DNA from 4 places in the Enterococcus sp. AZ126 genome. Region 2 is predicted to be linked to each of the others. Evidence: predicted binding sites of a transcription regulator. Region 2 holds the regulator's gene; each other region holds the start of a gene.
What was found. The regulator LexA, encoded in region 2, represses DNA repair genes until DNA is damaged. The targets are predictions, from matches to a motif close to CNAACANNTGTTNG.

Region 1: the regulator LexA is predicted to act here: its motif matches at 976-989, upstream of IGI43_RS04470 (ATP-dependent DNA helicase).
Region 3: the regulator LexA is predicted to act here: its motif matches at 1,365-1,378, upstream of IGI43_RS16410 (Y-family DNA polymerase).
Region 4: the regulator LexA is predicted to act here: its motif matches at 1,080-1,093, upstream of IGI43_RS05980 (replication-associated recombination protein A).

What each region holds. Positions count from the first base shown of each region.
Region 1 covers NZ_JBIOSB010000001.1:902,270-904,480, reverse strand. Annotated here, with positions in the region: gene argJ (bifunctional glutamate N-acetyltransferase/amino-acid acetyltransferase ArgJ) at 1-779, shown strand, start outside; gene IGI43_RS04470 (ATP-dependent DNA helicase) at 1,020-2,211, shown strand, end outside.
Region 2 covers NZ_JBIOSB010000001.1:278,795-281,005, reverse strand. Annotated here, with positions in the region: gene IGI43_RS01330 (thymidylate synthase) at 1-165, shown strand, start outside; gene IGI43_RS01325 (dihydrofolate reductase) at 184-687, shown strand; gene lexA (transcriptional repressor LexA) at 757-1,386, opposite strand; gene IGI43_RS01315 (DUF896 family protein) at 1,654-1,896, shown strand; gene tkt (transketolase) at 1,995-2,211, shown strand, end outside.
Region 3 covers NZ_JBIOSB010000002.1:61,057-63,267, reverse strand. Annotated here, with positions in the region: gene IGI43_RS16415 (hypothetical protein) at 1-10, opposite strand, end outside; gene IGI43_RS16410 (Y-family DNA polymerase) at 7-1,323, opposite strand; gene IGI43_RS16405 (SOS response-associated peptidase) at 1,450-2,013, opposite strand.
Region 4 covers NZ_JBIOSB010000001.1:1,238,431-1,240,641, forward strand. Annotated here, with positions in the region: gene IGI43_RS05970 (DUF3013 family protein) at 1-325, opposite strand, end outside; gene IGI43_RS05975 (DNA-3-methyladenine glycosylase) at 322-960, opposite strand; gene IGI43_RS05980 (replication-associated recombination protein A) at 1,253-2,211, shown strand, end outside.

The sequences.
Region 1 (2,211 bases), 620 kb from region 2:
TAGAAACGATCGAGTTGAAAGAAAACTATGAAGATTTTGCTCATGCTATTTTGACGACAGATCAACGAATTAAAGTTCGAAGTCTAAAAGTTGGTGAGGCGACGATTTTAGGGATCGTGAAAGGGTCGGGAATGATTGAGCCAAACATGGCGACGATGTTGGCTTACATATTGACAGATGCCAAAATAGAGAAAAAAGAAATTTATCCTCTGTTGAAAAATTCAGTTGACCAATCTTTCAATACGATCAGCATCGATACGGATACCAGTACTAGTGATACTGTAGCGTTTTTAGCTAGTGGTCATTATACAGTTGAAAAAAAAGCATTCGAAACTGCGTTGAATCAAATCTGTAAAGATTTAGCATTGGATGTTGTAAAAGATGCGGAAGGTGCGACTAAGACAATGTTCGTCACCGTTAAAAATGCTGAAAGTAAAGAACAAGCAAAAAACGCGGGCAAATCGATCATCAATTCACCTTTGGTAAAGACAGCGTTGTTTGGACATGATCCTAACTGGGGACGTATTGCGATGGCTCTTGGCAAAACAAAAGGGTTGATTTTTGATCAGAATAAAGTAGAGATTTTTTATGGTAAGTATCCAATTTTTTCAAATAGCCATGAAGAAAAACAAAACATCAATAAAATTGCTAAATACATTGAAGAAAATGAAGACATTTATTTAACCGTTGATTTAAATCAAGGGTCAGAAAATTTTGAGGTGATCGGTTGCGATTTAAGTTATGAATATGTCAAAATAAATAGTGATTATTCTACTTGATTTGTCTTTTGAAATTGAAGTAATAGTGATTGAATAAATCATTACGTTTTATATATAATTCAAGATAGAGGCGTTTGGTTATGAGAAATGAGGGTGACATTCATGAAAATTGTTTTGCCGATTTTTGTGAATTCTCCTTCATTTGTAAAGTAGTTCCTTCTGATATCATTGTTTATCAAGTCCCTCTTTTATTTTGCGAATGTATGTTCTATAATAAGGAGAGGATAGGTGGGATCGAACATGCAGAGTACGCAAAGAATCGCAGTCCGCAGGTTAGTGGAATTTATTTTAAGAAGAGGGAGCATCGATGCTAGGCACACGAGTGAACATACAGCGTTAGAAGGAGCCAAAATCCATCGGAAGCTTCAGAAAAGTGCTGGAGAAAATTATCAAAAAGAAATCAAACTAGCTATCAACATAGAATTAAATCAGCAAACATACATAATCGAAGGCCGCGCAGACGGTATTTTCATTGATGATAAAAAAAGAACTGTGATTGATGAAATCAAAACTTCGGAACCTTTATTTTCAGATTTGCTGGAAGAACAAGTAGAGATGTATTGGTATCAAGTAATGTGTTATGGACATATTTATTGCCAACAAGAAGATTTAGATGAAATCACTTTACAATTGACTTATTATCAGACGACGACCGAACAAATCACGAGACAGGAAAAAGAGTATACCAAAGATGAACTAAAAATATTCTTTGATGATCTGACACAAAAATATGAACAATGGCTGATTTTTAAAGCGAATTGGCGTAAAACTCGAAATCGATCATTACAAAAATTACCGTTCCCGTATGGCGATTATCGAGCTGGTCAAAGAGAACTATCGGTTGCCGTGTACAAAACGATTTTAAGTAATCAAAAACTGTTTGTAGAAGCACCAACGGGAACGGGGAAGACGATTTCGACCCTATTTCCCACACTAAAAGCTATTGGGGAAGAAAAAGCAGAACGTGCTTTTTACCTGACGGCTAAAACGATCACGCGTCAAGTAGCTGAAGATGCTGTGGAAGCGATGAAAAATAAGGAGCTACAGCTAAAGAGTGTCACTTTAACTGCGAAAGATAAAATTTGTTTCTTAACAGAACGCAATTGTACGCCAGAAGCTTGTCCTTTTGCCAATGGTTATTATGATCGTTTGAATGAAGGATTATGGGATTTACTAAATAATGAAAATCAGTTTACCCGTGAGATTATTGAGATTTATGCTCGTAAACACAGCTTATGTCCTTTTGAATTGTCTTTAGATGTTAGTTTGTGGTGTGATTTAGTGATTTGCGACTATAATTACTTATTTGATCCAGTTGTTTACTTAAGGCGTTTTTTTGAAGAGCAGACAGAACCAAAAGAAAATGTTTTTTTAGTAGACGAAGTGCATAATCTAGTCAATCGTTCAAGAGAAATGTATTCAGCTGTTTTAT
Region 2 (2,211 bases):
AATCACATCGATCAAATGAATCAACAACTTGAAAGAGAGAGTCGATCATTTCCTACATTAAAATTGAACCAAGATAAAAAATCAGTTTTTGATTTTGAAATGGATGATATTGTAATCGAGGGATACGATCCGCATCCTGCAATCAAGGCGCCAATAGCCGTTTAATTTGAAAGGAGCTCTTTAATGTTAGCAGCCATATGGGCACAAGATGAGCAAGGGACGATCGGGAAAGAAAATCGATTACCTTGGCATTTGCCAAATGATTTGAAATTTTTTAAACAAATGACTGAAGACAACACCATCGTTATGGGACGAAAAACCTTTGAGGGGATGGGGGGGCGACCGTTACCAAATCGTCAAACGATTGTCTTAACTAGAGACAAAGCATTTCATGCAGAGGGAGTCCTTATATTCCATACGGTAGATGAGGTTCTTGATTATGCCAAAACTTTTTCAGGCATTACCTTTATTGCAGGTGGCTCAGCGGTATACGAAGATTTTTTACCTTTTTGCGATGTATTGTATCGGACAGTTATCCATCATTCATTTGAAGGTGATACGAAATTTACTTCTGTGAATTGGGATGATTGGACACTGATCAATTTAAGCACAGGAGAACAAGACGAAAAAAATAGCTATGCCTATCAGTTTGAGACATACCAACGCAAAGTTGTTGTGGATGATTAATAAACGTGTTTGATTTAAACGAAGAACGAACAAAAAAACATACTCTCATCAGTATGTTTTTTTATTTATCTAAATATGATTGCGGTATAATCCGACAACTTTACCTAAAATACTAACGTTTTTCAAGATAATTGGGTCTAATGCATCATTTTCAGGTTGTAAACGAATATGTTCTGCCTCTTTAAAGAATCGTTTACATGTCGCTTCATCTTCGTCTGTCATCGCAATAACGATATCGCCATTTGATGCAGCGCTTTGTTTACGGACAATAACTTGATCACCGTCTAGAATACCAGCATTGATCATACTTTCACCTCTGATAGTCAGCATGAACAAAGCATTTTCTTCTGCTACTAGATCTGGTGGCAGAGGGAAAAAATCAGATGCTTCTTCTACAGCTAAGATAGGTTCACCCGCTGTAACGACACCAAGCATGGGAATGACTGTAGGCCTCACACCAATTCTTTCTAAGCCATCAGCAGTCAATTCAATCGCTCTTGGCTTAGTCGGATCACGTAAAATCAGTCCTTTTTTTTCTAAACGAGCTAGATGTCCATGAACAGTCGATGTTGAAGAGAGGTCAACTGCTTTTCCGATTTCTCTAACAGTAGGGGGATAGCCTTTTAGCTCAACTTGTTCATATATATATTTTAATACTTCGATTTGTCTTGTGTCTGTACGTTTCACCACAACCCGCACCTTCTTTCGATTTATATTTTTAGTGTACCATAGTTTTAGGTAGGAATCAAACAAGCGTTCGTGTTTTTTGAGAGGATCAAGTATCTAAAAAAATTTGATCAAAAAGAAGCATGATCAGAAATTGATTTTTCTAACATTAACTGACTTCGTTTCGTATTTTAAGTGCGAATATAGTTGTATTTTTGGTATTCATCTTATAAGATAGATATGTAAAGCAAACTTGTTTAATTATAGGTGTTATCACTTAAAATAAGGAGGTAAAGATAGATGTTATCATCAGAAAAAATGAGTCGGATTAATGAACTTGCTAAGAAAGCGAAAGAAAATGAATTGACTGAGAAAGAAAAAGAAGAGCAAAAAGTACTTCGTCAAGAGTATCTAGCTGCTTTTCGCGGTGGAATGCGTCACCATATCGAAGGAATGAAAGTGGTTGATCCTGAAGGAAATGATGTGACACCAGAGAAACTGAAAGAGATTCAAAAAGAAAAAGGATTACACGATAGAAAATAATTTTAGTTTTTTTTACTAAAAGTAATTGCTTTCATAAACGAAATACGATAAAATGTAGTTAATAAAGGTAAAAAAAACCTAAATAGGAGATGATTTTTTTGTTCGATAACACTGATCAGTTAGGCGTCAATACAATTCGTACCTTAAGTATCGAAGCAGTTCAAAAAGCAAACTCAGGACATCCTGGATTGCCAATGGGTGCAGCGCCCATGGCATACGCACTTTGGACAAAGCATTTGAAAGTAAACCCAAAAACGTCAACAAATTGGGTAGATAGAGATCGTTTCATTCTTTCTGCTGGTCACGGTTCAGCAA
Region 3 (2,211 bases), on a different contig from region 2:
TTTTACTCATGAACTCACCCCCACGTTGCCACCTGCGTGACCTGCCACAAGCCCTGATCTCGATACTGCCGTTGCACCTTCCAAGAGGGAAGAAGCATGTATCAATGATTTAAACCCATATTTTTTACGAATAGTATCGATCAAAAAATCCAAACGCTGCTCATTTACTTCCTGATCCGGATCTGAAAATAAATCCAGCTGAAGCGTATCCGTTTGAACTAATTTTGAATAAGAAACTCCAACGTGTCGAACGTCCTGACCGTTATATTCGATTCGGAACAATCCAATAATGTACTCTGACAAAACTTTAGTGTTATTAGAGTGGGGGATCTTCATCTGTTTCCGCCATCCAGAACGTCCCTGACTATCAATATAGCCTTTTGAATAGCCCACAGATAAAGATATACATGCAGTTTTTAAATGGCTGCTACGGAGGCGAGAAGCCACTTGATCAGCTATTTCTCGCAGCACTAGCTCCAGCTGGTTTTGTCTTGTATAGTCTCTTGGGAGTACCTGGCTATTACCAATCGATTTATCCATTTTAGCATCTGTCTTTTTTTGTCCTAAAAAGCTACGATCGATTCCCCAGGAATGTGCATACAACTGCAGGCCCATTACCCCAAATTCTCTTTTTAGCCGATAGAGATCAGCTTCAGCAATCTCCTTAATATTCCTAATACCTAACCAATTAAGTCGCTTTACTGTCCGGTGTCCAATACCGCAAAACTCTGTCATTGGGCTGATTCCCCATACTTTATCTTGCACATCCTCATAACGCCATTCAGCGATAAAATCCTTGCTATGCTTTGCTCCATTATCCAGGGCTAACTTGGCCAATAATGGATTAGACCCAATTCCCACAGTGACATAGATTCCTGTTTGTTCTTTTACCATTAGTTGTATTAGCTTTGCAATTTCATAAGCACTATCACATTTAAAAAGTTTTAGTGAGTTGGTCACATCAAGAAATGATTCATCGACACTAAATACAGAATGATCCTCGTCAGCAACAAATGATTTGTATATTTGATTGATCTCAACATTTTTTTGCATGTACAGTGTCATTCTTGGTGGCACAATCAATAAATCCTTATGGTATGGAACTTCATTTGATCTCGTGACATTAGAAATTCCCAATACCTTTTTGGCCAGGGGAGAAGCAGCTAAAACTAGTCCACCTGAATTTTCTGTACCACTCATTACAATTAACATTGTTTTAAGAGGGTGTAAGCCACGTTCTACACATTCGATGCTCGCATAAAATGATTTACAATCGATACAGAGGATATCTCTACTAGGCTCTTTGCTATAGTCAAATTTCATTTACCTCACCTTTTTTAAACCGACATTGTTCTATAATTATACGAACATTTGTTCTTTTTGTCTAGCATGAGATAGCGTGCCACAAGCAAAAAAAACTTATGCATGGGGCATAAGTCTTTTACTACTTTAAGCTGGAGTATTGATTAACATAGGCATTGGCTCCTTTAAATAGCTTTCTGCAAACTTATCATCAAACAGCCATCTATCGATCGTATCTTTTTCTAAAATGACTGGCATACGATTATGTATCTCTGCAATTGATTTATTAGCTGCAGTAGTCAAAATGATACTTCTGTTTCCATCTTCAAATTTCTTATAAAATCCTGCTATATAAAGGAGTTCAGAATCTTTTTTCCTGAAGAGAAATTTTCTTTTCTCCTGGTCCCATTCATAAAATCCAGAAGTGGGAAAGACACAACGAGTACTACTAAATGCTTTAGCAAACATTTTCTTTTCAGTGACTGTCTCTGATCGAGCGTTTATGATCGATTGAGACTTTTTAAATCCATGAAATCCCCAAGCCATCGCTTCAACACCGATATCTTGATCAGACGTTCCGACTAGTAAAGGGACTGTGTTCGTTGGAAATATTTCTCCGGTCTTGATCTCCAGGTTCTTTGCTTCAATTTTCCTGATAATCTCCTCGATCTCTTTAGTGTCTGTTGGATCTAGCAAAAACCTTCCGCACATACGAAACCCTCCTATCTGTAGAATAACTTACCATCATTCTACAAGCAGAAGGTGAGATTTGCTAAAAATCTGATTGGTTATTGCTATCACTTAATCTTGGCCGTTAACTATTTTAGTCAAGTTTACCTTTTTAGTTAAAAATAGGTTTTTGTGGAACAGACTAATTAAGTTATAATAGAGTGTCGCCTATCCGACAGT
Region 4 (2,211 bases), 960 kb from region 2:
TTAAATATTCGACAAACCCATCTAATACCGATTGTTTGATTCCTTTTTTTCCTTCATAAGGAATAACAGCTAAATAATCATTTTCATCCACAGGAGATTTCTCAGGATTATAAAATAAAACGCCGTCTTCAAATTCAATGATCTCCTCTTCAGAGATCGTCCCCGTAGCATCATCGATTTGTTCGTTCAGCTTATTTTCTGCAAATAAACGGAAAATTACTTCGATGGAATGATTTCTGGTATTCCAGTCAAGTGCTACATCGTATTCTGTGATCTTTTTAGTGATTTGTTGATCTAAATAGGTCAACATAGTATCTTTTTTCATCTATTTTCTTCCTTCCAGCCAAAAGCCTGTTTATCGATATCACTTCTTCTTTGCTTGGAAATGTAGGGATTCCCTGAAACCACATATCTTAAAGGTAAATCCGTCCAGATGCCTTTATTTGGGATGCCAATTCGAGGAAGTGCAATGATTTTCTTTGGTATTTTTCTTTTTTCCGGAACAATTCGCAATGAACTATTAAAAATCGATTGACCGTATAAATCTCGCTTGATTCCAAGAGCTGCAACAAGTTTCCCTGGACCATTAGTCAAATCAAGTCCATTGCGTCCTTTGCGATTTTCTTCCATTTTTGCGATTCCTTTAATAGGTTCGACAGCCCGAATCATGACCCCTTGTGGTTTCCCTTTTTCTTGCGTTACCATATTTAAAATCAAGTGCGTGTGCATTGTATATAAATAAATCGTACCTGGCTTTTCATACATTGCTTTTAAACGCGGCGTATCTCTCAATCCAAAACTATGAGCCGCTTCATCCTCCGGTCCTAGATATGCTTCTGTATCGACAATATATCCTGCGAGTGTACCAGATTCAGTCTCATGCTCTAAATACATCCCTAATAAAAACTGAGCAATTTCTTCAGTTGACTGTGTATTAAAAAAATTTATCGTATCATCCATTATTTTCACCACTTTCTATCATACACGAATCTAGGCCTATTATCCATTGAAATAACAAACGATTCGCAAGATAAATTCATATTTTCTTCCTACTCTAATAGACTAAACAAGCTTAAATACAAACGTACGTTCTTTGTGGTATAATCACTCTATAAAGAATTTTTTAGCTGGCTTTGAAAGCTTGCCTTTCGGAAAAAAGATAAAATTGGCTTGCGGCTTAAAACGCCACTCTCCTATTTTTCTGTCAAGGCTAAACGAGCTCGCTACGCTTTTATATTAAGGAGGTTCAACGATGCAAAAACCTTTAGCCTATCGTATGCGACCACGTAATTTAGATGAAGTCGTTGGACAACAGCATCTTGTTGGTCCTGGGAAAATCATTCGTCGGATGGTGGAAGCCAAGATGCTTTCTTCCATGATCTTATATGGTCCGCCTGGTACTGGTAAAACAAGTATTGCCAGCGCAATTGCTGGTTCGACGAATTATGCTTTTCGCTTACTGAATGCAGCAACGGATACAAAAAAAGATCTGCAAATTGTCGCAGAAGAAGCTAAAATGAGTGGTACAGTGATTTTATTATTAGATGAAGTTCATCGCTTGGATAAAACAAAACAAGATTTCCTGCTTCCTCATCTTGAGAGCGGTCGGATCATTATGATTGGAGCAACCACTGAGAATCCCTATATTACGATTAATCCAGCCATCAGAAGTCGAACACAAATTTTTGAAGTCAAGCCATTAACTGAATTAGATATTCAAGAAGCGATTAAAGTAGCTTTGTCTGATTCACAGCGCGGATTAGGAGAATTCCCAGTAATTTTAGAAGAAAAAGCACTACAGCATCTATCTCGAGCAACAAATGGTGACTTGCGCAGTGCTTTGAATGGACTAGAATTGGCTGTAAAATCAACTCCCGAGGATAAGGAAAAAGAAGTTGTGATCACTCTTTCAATCATCGAAGAATGTGTACAGCGTAAAGCACTTACTCATGATAAAAATGGTGACGCCCATTATGATGTGATTTCAGCCTTTCAAAAATCAATCCGTGGTAGTGATGTTGATGCAGCACTTCATTATCTTGCACGGTTAGTTGAAGCAGGTGACCTACCAATCATTTGCCGTCGTTTAATGGTGATCGCTTATGAAGATATTGGCTTAGGAAATCCGCCAGCTGCTGCTCGCACAGTAACAGCTATTCAAGCAGCTGAAAAACTTGGTTTTCCTGAAGCTCGTATTCCACTGGCTAGTGT